2 regions of the Marinobacter sp. ST-43 genome follow, and region 2 is predicted to be linked to the other one. Evidence: predicted binding sites of a transcription regulator. Region 2 holds the regulator's gene; the other holds the start of a gene.
The links. The regulator sigma-54, encoded in region 2, starts transcription at its own class of promoters, with help from an activator protein. The targets are predictions, from matches to a motif close to ANTGGCATNNANNTTGCTNT.

Region 1 (7,925 bases), on a different contig from region 2:
CAGAACACTGGTCCTACGATCTGTTGTTGCAGCCGCAAGGTGATCCTGTGGCTCATGGTGACGACGGTTTCAGCGCCAAATCCGCCAGTGGCGAAGGCTCCATGTACTTCAGCCTGGTAGATCTGAAAATTGAGGGAACGGTTACCCTTGAGGGTGACACGTTGACGGTGGCGGGCACTGGGTGGTTCGACCGGGAGTGGAGCAGCCAGTTTCTCAAAGCCGGACAGCAGGGCTGGGACTGGTTTGCCCTGCATCTGGATTCGGGGGACAAGCTGATGCTGTTCCAGTTGCGGGAAACACAACAGGCGTTCCGCTCGGGTACCTGGATTCCAGCCACGGGCGAGCCGGTGGCGCTGGGGCCGGAACAGATCGGGCTGACCTCTGTGGGCCAGCCAGCCGGTTATCCGCGCCGTTGGCAGATAACCCTTCCGGCTTTCGACGTGAACCTTGAGGTCTCCGCGCCGGCAGGGGATTACCGGAATTCCGGGCTCTATCCGTATTGGGAGAGCCCGGTTTCCGTCACCGGAAGCCATTCCGGCGTGGGTTACATGGAGCTTACCGGTTACCAGGCACAATAAGGCCCGGAAACTCACTCAACGGCATTGGCACCGATACGGTGAATGCTGAGGTCGGCACCGTTGAACTCTTCTTCCTCTGTCAGTCTCAGGCCGCTAATGGTTTTGATGGCACCGTAAACGATGAGCCCGCCGGCAAAGGCCACGATCACACCGGCCACCGAGCCAATAATCTGCGACATCAGGCTGACGCCACCCAGGCCCCCGAGCGCTTCCTGGCCGAAGATACCGCAGGCAATGGCGCCCCAGACACCGCATACGCCATGCAAGGGCCAGACACCCAGAACATCATCCAGCCGCTCGATTTTCGCCTGTGCCCACTCGAACAGGTAGACAAAGATGGCGCCGGCCACGCCCCCGGTAATCAGGGCGCCGACGGGGTGCATCAGGTCTGAGCCGGCGCACACCGCCACCAGTCCGGCCAGCGGACCGTTGTGAATGAAGCCAGGGTCTTTGCGGCCGAGCAGCATGGAAACCAGAATACCCCCCACCATGGCCATCAGGCTGTTGACCGCGACCAGGCCACTGATGCCGTCCAGAGTCTGGGCCGACATGACGTTAAAGCCGAACCAGCCCACGGTCAGAATCCAGGCGCCGAGGGCGAGAAACGGAATGTTGGAAGGGGCAAAGGCCACGACCCGACCGTTGCGATAGCGACCGGTGCGGGCGCCGAGCAGCAGCACCGCAGCGAGAGCAATCCAGCCACCGACAGCATGCACCACAACGGAGCCGGCGAAATCATGGAAGGACGCACCAAACTGGTTCTCCAGCCAAGCCTGGAAACCAAAGTTCCCGTTCCAGATCAGGCCCTCAAAGAAAGGATAGACGAAGGCCACGATCAGGCCCGAGGCAATCAGCATGGGGTAGAAGCGGGCACGCTCTGCGATACCGCCGGAAACGATCGCCGGAATGGCCGCGGCGAAGGTCATCAGGAAGAAAAATTTGACCAGTTCATAGCCGTTGGCGGAGGTGAGTTCGGCGGCGCCATTGAGAAAGTGCCCGCCATAGGCGATGTAGTAGCCGATGAAAAAATAGGCGACTGCGGATATGCCGAAGTCGGTCATGATTTTAACCAGGGCATTGACCTGATTTTTATGGCGAACAGTGCCCACTTCCAGGAACGCAAAGCCGGCGTGCATGGCCAGCACCATAATGGCGCCAATCAGAATGAAGAGCGTGTTGGCGCTCTCGGTCAGGGTGTGTACGGCACTCGTGATATCCACGGGTTTTTCTCCTGAGTGTTTTGATTACGCGGCTTCTGATGAGCCGTTGTGCATTGTTGGGGTGCGACTTAAGCAAGTGCTGTTCCAAAACAATGCATATCAAGTACTGCAGGGGGGTTGGAGAACCTGAGGGCGCCGAGGGAGGTATTTATCTGCGTCAAAGTGCACCAGAGGCGTGCGCATCAAGGGCTTGTGCACCAATCTGGATAGGGCGCGAGGCAAGGTTTTACTACCAGGTAATCTCGCTGGGCGTATCCCGACCGGGCTCAATGCCAATAATGGCTTCCTGCGACTCGCTTTCGGAACGAATCAGCTCGCGAAGGCGCAGTTCCTGCTCTTCCATGGGCTCTGACAGATCGATAACGATTTCAACCCGCCGGTTCTTGGCTCGGTTTTCCGGCGAGGTGTTGGGTACCCGTGGTTCGGTGTCGGCCAGACCGGTCACCCGGATGCGGTCCGGAGTCACCTGCTCCCGAGCCAGCAGAACATTAGCCACCGCGGCGGCACGGGCTGCGGACAGGTCCCAGTTACTGTAGAAACGTTCGGTGCGGATGGGCACGTTATCGGTATGGCCTTCAATGGCGAGGTCGCCGGGCATGTCGGCCAGAACCTCCGCCATATCCAGAAGCAGGCCTTCGAATTCCCAGGTCAGTTGGGCTGAACCTGAGGCAAACGAGCCCTTCTCCTCAATGCGAATGATGATGCGGCGCTGATCTTCCGAGACGTTGATCCGGCCATCCAGAATCGCCGGTTCCAGCACTTCAAGAATCCGGGCCATGTTGGCGTCCATCTGTTCCTGGATGGATTCCTCAATGGCTTTCTCTTCGGGGCTTTTCAGAGTCTGGATTTCGGGCTGTACGTCGGTGGTGGTCTGTTTGACTTCATTGACCACAGTGGGCTCTGGCGGCGCCGGCGAAAACTTGTCGAAGATCGGGCTGGTGCCCTGAGGGATCTCAAGCGCAGGCACTTCCCGCTGCACCCCGAAGGCCTTGGAGAGTTCACCGGCGATCTGTTTGAACTTCTGGGCGTCGATTTCCGAAAACGACAGGAGCAATACGAAAAAGCACATCAGCAGCGACATCAGGTCGGCAAATGTGACAACCCACGCAGGAATCCCGGGCTTTTCCTCTTCTGGCAAATCATCCATGTTTAACCGCCTGCCGTTTCCGCATCGCCGTTTCTGGCCCGCTCTTTGGGCGAAAGATAGCTGGACAGCATCTGCTCGATAATGCGCGGGTTGGTGCCTTCCTGGATGGCAACGAGGGCATCAATATAGAGCGACTGCATGCGCGCCTCCTCCGTCATGCGCAGGGACAGCTTGTCGGCAATGGGGGTCGCGATCATGGTGGCGATCATGGCGCCGTAGAGCGTGGTCAGCAGGGCTACGGCCATGGCCGGCCCGATAGACTTGGGATCTTCCATGTTGGACAGCATCTGCACCAGGCCAATCAGCGTGCCAATCATACCCATGGCCGGAGCCACATCTGCCATGGCGGTGAACACTTTCGCGCCCGACCGGTTGTGTTCCAGTGTCATCAGGCGTTCCTTGTTGAGGAGCTGCTTGATGGTGTTGCCGTCCTGTCCGTCCACCAGCATCTGAATACCCTGGCCCAGGAAAGGGCTGCTGACCTCCCTCCCTTCGATACCAAGAACGCCCTCTTTTCGGGCGATGCTGGCAATCTCCACCAGTTCTTCGATGCTGGCCTGAGTTTCGGGCAGTTTGAATTTGAACGCTCGGGCTGCCACCTTGAAGGCATCAAAAAACTGGGCAAGACTGAACTTGGCCAGTACTACCAGCAAGGTACCGCCAATCACAATCAGCAGGGATGGCGGATTGATGAACATGCCTGGCGATGCGCCCAGGATAATGGCCGAAGAAATCAGAAGAATGGCGCCGACGAGGCCGATAAGGGTGGCGAAATCCACAGTAACTCCAGAACTGTGCAGGTGACGATTAAGGGGGCGGGAGAATACTCCCTGGTTGATTATTAATCAATGCCCGGTTGGTCCCTCATCCTATGATGAGTGAAGCTCCTTCCATGCAGCGTAGCGGTGCAGATCGGATTCGACCAGTTTAAGGCACAAGGCAACCACACCGGCATCATCAACCAGGCCGAAGCCGAAGATCAGATCCGGAATCAGGTCCAGCGGATTCAGCACGTACAGCAACGCTCCGGCTACCGCAGCGATGGACTTCCAGGGTATGGCCCGGTAGTGGCCGTACCAGTAATCGCGAATCAGCGAGAACATCAGCTTGATATCGGTAGAGAAACGATTCAGCCTGCCGCTGTTTTTGACTTTCTCTTCAACGGCTTTTTGTCGTTCAAGCAGGGCCTCAAGGTCGCCTCTGTGAACCTTGGCACTTTGCTCTCTCAACTCGTTTGCCGCTGTTTTATCTGAGATCCATGCCATACATTGTCACCACTTTGCTCAGCGATTGCCTCAACATAACGAAATCGTGCAGGTTCGTCACCTTCCCAGGCCATTTCAATAATTCGTGAGACTTCCTGGGAGTTCAGGATCGGGCGCTTCATGGTCTTTGGTTTTGTGGTGGTCCGGAACGAAGGCCAGCCGTTTTCGAATCAGTACGTCCTGAGCTCTGAGTAATGGCTCGGTATCTGTGGCCGGTTCGGTCAATGTAAAAAGGTAGGCGACGGCTTCTGCGGTTGAGAGTTGCCCGGCCTTTGGTGCCTTTCGGATACGGTAATGTGAAGCTGGTGGCTCAGCGAAATGAAAGCAGGGCAACTGCCGGAACTGCGGGTTCAGGTGCAGGATTTTAGCGGCTTTACGCCAGGTGCCGTCCAGAACCAGCCACTGGTCGATCTGGGCTGGCGCGTTGCTCTCCACGGGCTGACTGTCAGCACATGGAAACAGCAGTCCGGTGCGGGTTCCGGTTAACAGGCGCTCCAAGCCTTGACCGGAAAACGACTCAGGGCTCTCGCCGACCAGTACCTCCAGCCGGGTCAGACACTGCTGAAGTACTCGCACAGTACCCTTGCTGTGACCGACTTCTGACGGGTGCTGCAAAATGATGACGCGATGGCGGTTGTCGACCTGCTCGCAAACCTCGCATACGCAGGTGTTCGGGTGCAGGCCGCAGCGGGTACACAGTGCTCTGGCCACGCTTAACCCACGAAAATGCGCTTGGCCAACCCCGCGCCTTTCAGGCCGCGAACGGCCAGGGTTGTAACCAGCCCGCCGATCATTGCCCCGACCACGCCACAGGTAAGAATATCCTGCCCGGTCAGGTACAGTCCGGGGATGTCGGTTTTCGGCCTCAGCCAGCGTTGCTCGAAACGTTCTGGCGTGTGGTCCAGCCCGTACAGCTCACCCTGCTCATAGCGGCAGAACCAGGCGGTCGACAGTGGTGTGGAGGTTTCCACATAGTCTACTTTACCTCGAAGCTGGGGCAGTTTTTCGTACATGACTTCCAGAAGCTGCTCGGTGATCCGAGCCTTCAGAGCCTCATAATCCTCGCCCCGTTTGCCCCAGGTGGAGCCCTGCCACGGCTCGAACATTTCCCAGGTGGTGGGCGCCACAATCTCGATGGTGGAGGTTCCGGGCCAGCGGTTCTGGTAGTCCGGGTCTTTGGCTGCCGGGAACGAGATGTAGACTACCGGGAAAGAGGTGTTCCGGGGATCTTTCAGGAATTGCTCCACGTTGCCATCGTGGTCGGCGCTCGGATAAATCCAGAAGTTGGTGCGCGGCAAGCCGAGCTGGTCGGGCGTGCCTTTCAGGCCTATATACAGGCCGATATGGGGCATTGAGGGTTTGATGTGTTCCCGGCTGCCAGGATAGCCAATGCTGTCTGCGACAGACTCGGGTAAAAGCCGTTCGAAAGTATTGATCACACCGGCGTTGCTGATCACCAGCGGTGACCGGATATCATGGCCATCGGCCATGCGCACACCCACGGCTTTGCCCTTTTCGACCAGGACCTCTCTCACGTCGGCGTAGGTGAGCACGTCACCACCGCCGGACTGAATCACCGGGATGATGGTTTTGGCAATTTCCGAGGCACCGCCCACCGGGTAGAAACCACCGTACAGGTAATGTTTGGCAATGAGCGCGTGCACCATGAAGCTCGACTGTTTCGGGGTCACCCCGCAATCGCCCCACTGACCGGTAATGGCGCCAATCAGCTCTTCGTTGGCGGTGAGTTCCCGCAATACGTCATAGGTGGTGCGGTTGAAACAGTCCGGCAGTACCGTTTTCAACCCTCTGGAAACCAGTGGCGCAGCCAGCGCGGGCGAGAGTTTGGACAGGGTATACCATTGCATGCCATCGGCCACTTTTCCGAGCAGAGCCAGGTAACGGTCGATGGCCTCTTCTTCGTCCGGGAAGGACGCCAGTAGCGAGTGCCTCAGGCCTTCCTTGCCGGCCCTGAGGTTGACCACTTTGTCGCCCAGAAAGAACCGGTCGTAGTTCTCATCCATCGGAGCCCATTCGAGCTTGCCATCGGTGATGTAATCGAACAGCCGGCGGCCGAGGGTGTGGCGCGCGCCCATGTCGCCTATGTAGTGCACGCCCACATCCCACTCGTAGCCATTACGGGCGTAGCTGTGGGTGTAGCCACCGGCGGTGTAATGCTGTTCCAACACCAGTACTTTGTAGCCGGCTTTGGACAGGCAGGCGGCAGTGGTCAGACCGCCGATACCGGAGCCGATCACTATCGCATCATAGGGCCCATCGAGCCGGCTCGCGCGGTAACGGGTACCGATTCGGATTGTACTGGGCTTCAAGGATTTCGAATTTGTATCTACCACCACGCTTTTCCCCACATTTCCGGATTGGCCCAGTTATCGGGATTGTTCCAGGCCCGTTTATGATTGTAAGTATCCAGATTGTAGGTATAGAGCGTGAGTGCGCCGTTCTCGCTTTCGATATCGGCGTGACGCTGAAAGCCCAGGGCGATGAAGTCGGTAAAACCCCAGTCTGTGGTTTGGGGCACCAGTACCGCAATCTGGTGGGTGCCATAGTTGCGTAACTGGCCCAGTAAAAGCGCCCCTTCTTCGTAGGGGAGGTGTTCCAGAGTGTCTGTGATGATGGCCAGGTCGGGCACGGAATCCAGTGGCAGTCGGGCGTTCGGGTCCGCGGTGTCCAGCGCCAGCAAGCGAACGGCTTTCCGTTGCCCGTGCCACACCTCGCTGACCCGGCTGGCGGTGTCGCCGCAATACAGAAGGGTGTCTGGCTGGCTGGTATCCAGAATCCGGGCCAGTACTCTCTCTGGTTGGCTAACAGGTATTGTCATGATATTGGCCAGTCTGCTGCGTCTACGGTATGCAGGCCCACTGGTTGTTGAGCCTCTCCCTGCCAACGATGTACGAAGGCTCCCTCAGGATCGTACTGTTGCGCCTGCTTGTCCAGATTGAACTGCCGAAGCCCGCGGGGATCGGCGCCGACGCCGGCCAGATACTGCCAGTTTCCGTAGTTACTGGCCACGTCGTAATCCACCAGTTGCTGTTCGAACCAGGCAGCACCGTAACGCCAGTCCAGTTCCAGTTCATTGATCAGGCAGCTGGCCACCAGTTGGCGTGCGCGATTACTGATGTAGCCGGTTTCCCGTAACTGATTCATGGCCGCGTTGACTATCGAATACTGGGTATTGCCCTCGCACCAGGCCTTGAATCGATGGCCATAGAAGGTCACCGGGCGGCGTTTACGTTGCACGCCATCGCGGCTAAACAACCGCCCCCCGTGTTTAAGGGCATACCAGAAGAAATACTCGCGCCAGAGCAGCTCAAACCAGAGCCAGTAGGTCGAATCGTTACGGGTGTGCTGACGTTCGTATTGTTCGATGGCGGCAACCACCTCCCGCACTGACAGGCAGCCGTTCGCCAGCCAGGGGGAGAACTTGGAGGATGAGCCCCAGTCGTCCAGCGCATTGCGGGTTTCCTTGTAGTTGGCAATGCGATGTTGTCCGAATACGAAGGCTTGCAGCTGTGCCAGGCCGGCTTCCTCACCGCCGGTGAATGGTGACCGATGTATCGGTTCCGGTATCGGCGGGCACAGGCCCCGGTTATCTTCGGGGAATCCCGGGGGTGGTGGCAGTGCGCTGACGGTTCGAATCCTGAGGGTGTGGTCCGGTTGCTCAGCTTTCTCCACCTGCTTGCGGAATTGCGAGAAG
Region 2 (7,925 bases):
CAGGTATTCAGGAAGCCCGTGACGTCATCCACCATCTGACGTGTCAGCGGTTCCCGTTCAAGAAATTCGATGACCGGCTGATCAACGCCGGTGTGCTTGCGCAGGCTGGTGTCCCAGTATGGATTGGGCAGGCAGCGGACGTCGAAGACGTAGTCTGAATCCACCGGCACGCCATGTTTGAAGCCAAAGGACTGGAACAGCAGTGCCAGTTCCTGATCCTTGCGGCCGGCCACGCGCTGCTTGATCATGTCGCGTAGCTCATACATGGAGAGCCCGGTCGTGTTGACGTAAAGATCGGCCAGCTTTGACAGGGGTTCCAGTAATTGCTTTTCGTTGGTGATTGCCTCCCGCAGAGACGTCTTGTCATCGCTCAGCGGATGCTTGCGGCGGGTTGCGTGAAAGCGCTGCAGCAGTGACTGCTCGTCGGCATCCAGGAAAATGATTTCAAGCTCGACACCGGTCTGCTTCAGTTGCTGGTAGATGGTTTCAAAATTGGCCAGCTCGGCAGAAAGATTACGGGCATCAATACTGACGGCCATTTTCTTCAGCCGGCCCGGTGCTTCCTGGGTGGCCGCCTCCCGGGTCAGCGGGAACAGCAAACCAATGGGCAGGTTGTCGATGCAGTAGAATCCCAGGTCTTCCAGCACATGCAGAGCCGTACTCTTGCCGGAACCGGATCGGCCACTGACGATAATCAGCTTCATGGGACTGTTTCTCCTTCAATCTGCCTGGCAGCCTGTCCAGATATCAGGCTGATCTCAGTGATTACTCTCCGCCATACGCTGGTAAAGGCTCGCGGCATCTTCACACTGGCGCAGCCGGGCGCAGAAGGTGCTGTCATTGAAGCGCTCCGCCAGCTGGCTCAGTAACTCCAGGTGTTCACTGGTGGCTTCTTTGGGGACGATCAGTGCAAACACCAGATCTACCGGCTGGTTATCGATAGCATCAAAGTCTACCGGCTCCTCCAGAGTCATCAGCACGCCGATGACCCGGTCCAGGCCTTCCAGTCGGCAGTGGGGGATGGCAATACCCTCGCCGATACCGGTGCTACCCAGCCGTTCGCGGGAGACCAGATTGTTGAAGATCTGGGTGTCGCTGAGGATTTCATCCTGAAAGTGAATCCGTTCAGCGATGAACTCCAGCACACGTTTCTTGCTTGAGGCCGGCACCTTACACAGGGTCAGTTCAGGGGCAAGAATATTGTCGATGGTCAGGGATGGCTCGCTCATGGATCGACTGCATGTCCGTAAAAAAAAGGCTGCGGCCGGTTAGCCCCGCCGCAGCTCGTTTCATGAAACACCCGGTAAGGTTCGCGCTTCAGCGACCGCCGTTACCGTGCATCCGGTCTACGTTCTTTTCCTTGTGCTTGAGGATCTGACGGTCCAGCTTGTCGACCAGAGCGTCGATTGCGGCGTACATGTCCTCATTTTCTGCCTTTGCGTGAATCTCACCACCAATCACGTGCAGCGTGGCTTCCGCCATCTGGCGCACCTTCTCGACCTCCAGTGTGACCTGGCAGTTACTGATGTGGTCGAAGTGACGCTCCAGCTTCTCGAACTTGGTGTTGACGTAATCCTTCAGAGCGGGAGTCAGTTCTACGTGATGGCCTGAAATGTTGAGTTGCATAGGCGTCTCCTGTTGTCATACTGCCGGCGTGCTTGCCGGCTTGCGTGCCAGTGCATCTTGCACCGGCGAAAGTTTAAACCAGGCGTTTTCGTTCGTTCGAGGGAGGAATATGCATGGCCTCCCGGTATTTGGCCACGGTACGCCGCGCCACGTTGATTCCCTGTTCCCCTAGCATGGCTGCAATTTTGCTATCGCTCAATGGCTTTTTCGGGGTTTCCTCGGCAATCAGCTTCTTGATCATCGCCCGGATGGCTGTAGACGAGCATTCGCCGCCCTCGGCGGTGCTGACGTGGCTGGAGAAAAAGTACTTCAGCTCAAAAATACCGCGGGGCGTGTGCATGTACTTCTGGGTGGTAACCCGGGAAATCGTGGACTCGTGCATTTCCACCGCCTGGGCAATGTCAGACAGGATCAGAGGCTTCATGGCTTCTTCGCCCTGATCGAGGAACCCTTGCTGGTGTTCAACGATGCGGGTGGCCACTTTCAGCAGGGTTTCATTCCGGCTTTGCAGGCTCTTGATAAACCATTTCGCTTCTTGCAGCTGGTCGCGCAGGTAGGTGTTATCGGCACTGCTGTCAGCCCGGCGGATCAGTGACGCGTAGCTGGCATTCACCCGGATACGCGGAGCGATTTCCGGGTTGAGTTCAACCCGCCAGCGGCCTTCGTGTTTGCGTACGATGACGTCCGGGATAACGTAATCCGGTTCGGCCCGGTCCACGACATCGCCAGGGCGAGGGTTCAGGCTGGTGATCAGGGCCAGTACCTGTTTCAGCTGGTCTTCCTTGAGCCGGCTGCGGCGCAACAGCTGTGCGTAGTCCCGGTTGCCAAGCAGATGCAGGAACTGGGTAACCACCAGTCTCGCCTGGCGCAGCCAGGGGGTATCCGGTGGCAGCTGGTTGAGCTGAATCAGCAGGCATTCCTGGAGATCCCGAGCGAACACGCCGGGCGGGTCGAAGTGTTGCAGGCGGTGGAGTACCGCTTCCACTTCGTCCAGTTCCAGCGGATCTTCTTCGGATTCGTCCAGCAGCCCTGCGTGAATGTCCTCGATGTCAGACGTCAGGTAGCCGCGCTCATCCACGGCATCCAGCAGCGCGTGGGCAATGGCCTGATCCCGCTCGCTCAGGGGCGTCAGGTTCAGCTGCCACTCGAGGTGATCCTGCAGGGTTTCGGTGGGCGAATTACGAGTCTCGAAATCCGATTCGTGCTCGTCTTCGCCCTTGCTGGCCGGCGCCGGGGCAGACTGGTAGATGTCATCCCAGGCGGTATCAACCGGCAGATCATCAGGAATGTTGTCCGGAATATCGTTCTCGGACGACCAGTCTGGGCCGTTCTCGGTTTCGTCCCAGTCCGGGCTCGCGTCCTGGTGGCTGTCGTCCTGGGTGGTCTCAGAGCCGGAAGCTTCGCTGTGCTCGTGCTCTTCGCGTTCGTCGCCTTCAGCGTGCTCATCGTCCTCGGAGGTTTCCAGCATGGGGTTTGATTCCAGCGCCTGCTGGATTTCCTGCTGGAGATCGAGGGTAGAAAGCTGCAGCAGGCGTATAGCCTGCTGCAGCTGGGGCGTCATGGTCAGACTCTGGCCCAGCTTAAGCTGTAATGAGGCTTTCATAACCATGGCTCAAGATCCATAACTCGTGGGCATCCCGGTTGTTGCTTTGCCGGCGCACAGGCCGAAAAAAATGTTGTACGCTGGTTACTTGCCATTGTCTGTGAACAGTATAAGCAAGTTTTTTGCCGAGTTTACTTGCTACAGATCATCAAAACAATCAGGCCTCGGATAAACCCTGTTTTATCAGGTCAGAGCCGGAACTCGTCGCCCAGATATACTTCTTTCACCTGCTGGTTTGCCAGAATGGCTTCGGCATTGCCGGAGGCAATGATGTGGCCTCCGGAAACGATGTAGGCATTCTCGCAGATGTCGAGGGTTTCCCGAACGTTGTGGTCGGTGATCAAGACCCCGATGCCCTTGTCCCGAAGGTGCCGGATGATGTGCTTGATGTCACTCACTGAGATGGGGTCTACGCCCGCGAAGGGCTCGTCCAGCAGAATAAAGGCAGGCTCCATGGCCAGCGCCCGGGCGATTTCAACCCTGCGGCGTTCGCCGCCGGATAGTGCCATACCCACGCTGTCCCGGATGTGAGTAATGTGGAACTCTTCCAGCAACTCTTCCAGCTTGGCGTCCCGTTCCGCCCGGCTCATGCCTTTGCGGGTTTCGAGGATGGCCATGATGTTGTCCCGTACGGTCAGTTTGCGGAACACGGAGGCTTCCTGGGGCAGGTAGCCGATGCCCTTGCGGGCGCGGCCATGCATCGGCAGCGGGGTGATGTCCTGGGTGTCGATGGTGATCCGGCCGTGATCCGCAGGCACCAGGCCCACGATCATGTAGAAGCAGGTGGTCTTGCCGGCGCCGTTGGGGCCGAGCAGGCCGACAATCTCGCCGGAGCGAATTTCCAGAGAAACGTCCAGCACCACTTTTTTCTGCTTGTAGCTTTTTGCCAGATTACTGGCCCTGAGAACTGCCATCCGAACCTTTCCCGTCACTGGATTGAGCTGAATTACGAGGCTGAATCACCATTTCCACCCGGCCGGAGCCGCCGTCGGATGGCGTGCCGCCTTCCGCAGTAACAACGCGGCGAACGGTGTCGTAGTGGATGACATCGCCCCGGAATACGTTGCCACCCTGTTCGATGACGGCCTGTCTTTCAAAAATGACCAGGTTTTCATCGCCAGACCAGGTGATGTTCAGGGCCTTGGCATCGGTCATGCCTTCGCCTTCCTGGCCAGGTTGCCGGTAATGGGCGGGGTTGCCGGCGGCTTCAATCCGGCTGACACCTTGTTGGTTCCGGTAAAGTACCACCCGATCCGCTTCCAGCCGGGTTTCGCCCTGGATCAGTTCGACAGCGCCGGTGTAAACGGCCGTACCGGCGCTATCGTCCAGGCGGGCAGAATCGGCACTGACCTTGATGGGGATGTCTGAATCCAGATTGAATGCCGATACAGGGCCGGCCAGCAATGCCATGGCCAGAATCACTGGCCGGCAGAAAGATCGTTTACCTGACGGTTTCATATTGTCCCTCTACCCGGGAGTTGAGTTCGAGAATGCGTTCGTCGATCCAGGCTTTCATGCCGGTGGAGCGGGTGACGCCGAAAGGCTCGGTGATGGACACCGGATGGTCTGTGTAGACGGTGCCGTTGCTGTTGTCCAGGGTCAGTGCCTCGGTTTCGAGAACGGCTTCGCGGCCTTCGGACTGTCGGGTCAACCGGACGTTCCCCGTAAGTTCCAGCTTTTCATTGTTCTGCTGAAGGCTACCTTCATTGGACTCGATGAGCCAAGGTTCGGGGCTGCCCTCACTGAAAAGCCGGGCTCTCGGCGTGTCCAGATGAGCCGTGCCGGTTTCTTCAAACTGTTCAATTCTGGGGCTTGTGAGATCAATCTGGAGGTTGCCTTGCTCATCCCATGCACGGTACTGGCCGCCCACCACAAAGCCGTCGGGTTCTGCGGGCCCCCGCAGGTCGCTGGCGGCATTCCGTGAGCTGACAGGCTCGTCGCTTTGCCACAGCAAAAAAACGGTTGCTGTTACGGTGACGGCCAGGGCCAGGGTTGTAACCCGCCGTTTGCCACGATCGCCGAAAAGCCGCTCGGTGATCATGCTGGCTCGTCCAGATAGGGAGCAAGAGTGGTGTCCAGGTGCCCTTGAGCCCAGAGCAGGAGATCGCAGGCCTCGCGCACAGCGCCCTGTCCACCGTGGCTGCGGGTACAGTAGTCGGCGTGTTGCTGAACCAGCCAGTAGCCGTTGGGTACCGTGATGCCAAGGCCGGCAAAACGCAGCGCGGGCAGGTCGGGCAGGTCGTCGCCCATGTAGGCAATCTGCTCCGGCTCAAGGTTCATATCCCGGATCAGTTCCAGCAATGCGACCTTCTTGTCTTCGCGACCCTGCATCAGATGCGGGATGCCCAGATCCGACATTCGCTTTTCCGTGAGGGGAGAACGTCGTCCGGTAATCACCGCCACGGTGATGCCTGCCTGCATCAGCTGTTTCAGGCCCAGGCCGTCAAGAATGTTGAAGGCCTTGAGTTCGTCGCCGCTGGCACTGAAATAGAGGCGACCATCGCTCATGATGCCGTCCACATCCAGGGCGATCAGGCGAATGCCCGATGCCTTGGCCTTCAGGGCTGCGTCCCAGTGGGTTTGTAACGGATGCGCTGTCTGAGTCATCAAATCACTCCGGCCCGCAGCAGGTCGTGCATATTAATGGCGCCCACCAGGGTGCCGTTTGCGTCGGTAACCGGCAAGGCGTTGATCTTCATTTCTTCCATGATATTCAAGGCTTCTGCCGCCAGGTGGTCTGCCCGGATGGTTTTGCCGTTGCGGGTCATCACGTCCTGGATGGGGGTAGTGTGCACATCCACGGATTTGTCCAGGGTCCGGCGCAGGTCGCCGTCGGTGAAGATGCCCGTCAGGGTGCCGGCGGCATTAACGACCGTGGTCATACCCAGGCCCTTGCGGGTTATTTCCAGCAGTGCCCCGCTCAGGGTTGTGCCCTCGGCAACCTGAGGAATCTGGTCACCGGTGTGCATGATGTCGGATACCCGCAGCAGCAGGCGGCGTCCAAGGCTGCCGCCGGGGTGGGAGAACGCGAAATCCTCGGCGCTGAATCCCCGGGCTTCAAGCAGCGCCACGGCCAGGGCATCCCCCATGACCAGGGTGGCGGTGGTGCTGGAGGTGGGTGCCAGGCCCAGGGGGCAGGCTTCAATGGCCACGCTGACATCCAGGTTGGCAACGGCCTCCTGTGCCAGTACGGAATCGGGTTTGCCTGTCATGCTGATCAATGGCGCGCCCATGCGCTTGATCAGAGGGAGAATGGTGACCACTTCGCTGGTGCTGCCGCTGTTGGATATGGCGATGACCACATCCTGGGGTGTTATCATGCCCAGATCGCCATGGCTGGCTTCGCCGGGATGAACAAAAAAGGCGGGCGTGCCCGTGCTGGCGAGCGTGGCGGCAATCTTGTTGCCGATGTGCCCCGATTTGCCCATACCTGTCACCACAACCCGGCCTTTGCAGGCCATGATGACCTCGCAGGCGCGGCTGAAGTCACCGTTTATACGGCTTTCCAGCGCTTCAATGGCTTCGCGCTCGATGCGGATTGCCCGTAGGGCCGAGTTGCAAAAGTCCTGGGTGTTGAAGGTATTTGATTCGGTCATGTCGGCTGGCTGTCTGCTCGATCTGGGATTTGAGGCCGAAGTATATCACTTCTGGTGCCCCCGGCTCGCCTGCATCAGGGATTCTGATCATTGCCATCAAGACATTTTACGTTGCTTTAATTGAGGTCTGGGAGAGCTTGTCATAATGTAGGCGCTCCTTGAAAGGGATGGATTATGGAGTCATCTGCGTACATAACACTTAGGGATGTGGTGTTTTCCCGTTCCGGGCGCCGGATTTTTGATGGAATCAGTCTGGATATTCCCAAAGGGAAGGTGACTGCCATCATGGGGCCCAGTGGTACCGGTAAAACCACGCTCCTCAGGCTCATTGGAGGTCAGCTTCGCCCGGATTCGGGCCAGGTGAATGTGGCAGGCCACGACGTGCCCGGGCTCAAGCGCAAGGCGCTCTACCAGCTGCGCGAGAAGATGGGCATGCTGTTTCAGAGTGGCGCGCTGTTCACCGATCTCAGTGTTTACGAGAACGTTGCCTTCCCGCTGCGGGTGCACACGTCATTACCCGAGGATATGATCCGGGACATTGTTCTGATGAAGCTGGAGGCGGTGGGCTTGCGTGGTGCCAGAGAGCTGATGCCCTCAGAGTTGTCCGGTGGCATGACCCGGCGCGTCGCACTGGCCCGCAGTATCGCACTCGACCCGGAGTTGATCATGTACGACGAACCCTTTGCCGGGCAGGATCCGATTGCCATGGGCGTGCTGGTCAAGCTGATCCGGGATCTCAACAGTTCCATGGGGCTAACCAGCGTTCTGGTGTCGCACGACGTGCCGGAATCCCTGAGTATTTGCCATTACGCCTGCATTATTGCCGACGGCAAGGTGATCGGTGAGGGCACTCCCGAGGAGCTGCGGGCACATCCGTCTGAGCGGGTTCAGCAGTTTCTTGAAGGGCAGCCTGATGGCCCGGTGCCGTTCCATTACCCGAGTGGCGATGCGGCGGCTGATTTTGGTGTGGGAGGGCTGTCTTCATGATGGATCGTATTGCCGGCCTGGGTCGTCTCGGGCTTGCGATCATCGCCTCCTTTGGTCGTTCCGGGCAGTTTCTGTTCGGTGTGCTGGCAGGAGTCCCCAGGCCTGCTACAGGT

Region 1: a site for sigma-54 is predicted at 1,868-1,887, ahead of QPL98_RS14445 (ammonium transporter). Genes of this name have one in related genera too.

What each region holds. Positions count from the first base shown of each region.
Region 1 covers NZ_JASSVO010000013.1:21,423-29,347, reverse strand. Annotated here, with positions in the region: gene QPL98_RS14450 (lipocalin-like domain-containing protein) at 1-578, shown strand, start outside; gene QPL98_RS14445 (ammonium transporter) at 590-1,798, opposite strand; gene QPL98_RS14440 (flagellar motor protein MotB) at 2,028-2,945, opposite strand; gene pomA (flagellar motor protein PomA) at 2,948-3,724, opposite strand; gene QPL98_RS14430 (YkvA family protein) at 3,815-4,210, opposite strand; gene QPL98_RS14425 (tRNA-uridine aminocarboxypropyltransferase) at 4,286-4,921, opposite strand; gene QPL98_RS14420 (NAD(P)/FAD-dependent oxidoreductase) at 4,924-6,567, opposite strand; gene QPL98_RS14415 (DUF6231 family protein) at 6,558-7,049, opposite strand; gene QPL98_RS14410 (DASH family cryptochrome) at 7,046-7,925, opposite strand, start outside.
Region 2 covers NZ_JASSVO010000002.1:101,361-109,285, reverse strand. Annotated here, with positions in the region: gene rapZ (RNase adapter RapZ) at 1-704, opposite strand, end outside; gene ptsN (PTS IIA-like nitrogen regulatory protein PtsN) at 759-1,229, opposite strand; gene hpf (ribosome hibernation promoting factor) at 1,318-1,626, opposite strand; gene QPL98_RS04710 (RNA polymerase factor sigma-54) at 1,700-3,229, opposite strand; gene lptB (LPS export ABC transporter ATP-binding protein) at 3,418-4,143, opposite strand; gene lptA (lipopolysaccharide transport periplasmic protein LptA) at 4,121-4,687, opposite strand; gene lptC (LPS export ABC transporter periplasmic protein LptC) at 4,671-5,270, opposite strand; gene QPL98_RS04690 (HAD family hydrolase) at 5,267-5,836, opposite strand; gene QPL98_RS04685 (KpsF/GutQ family sugar-phosphate isomerase) at 5,836-6,825, opposite strand; gene QPL98_RS04680 (ATP-binding cassette domain-containing protein) at 7,000-7,812, shown strand; gene mlaE (lipid asymmetry maintenance ABC transporter permease subunit MlaE) at 7,809-7,925, shown strand, end outside.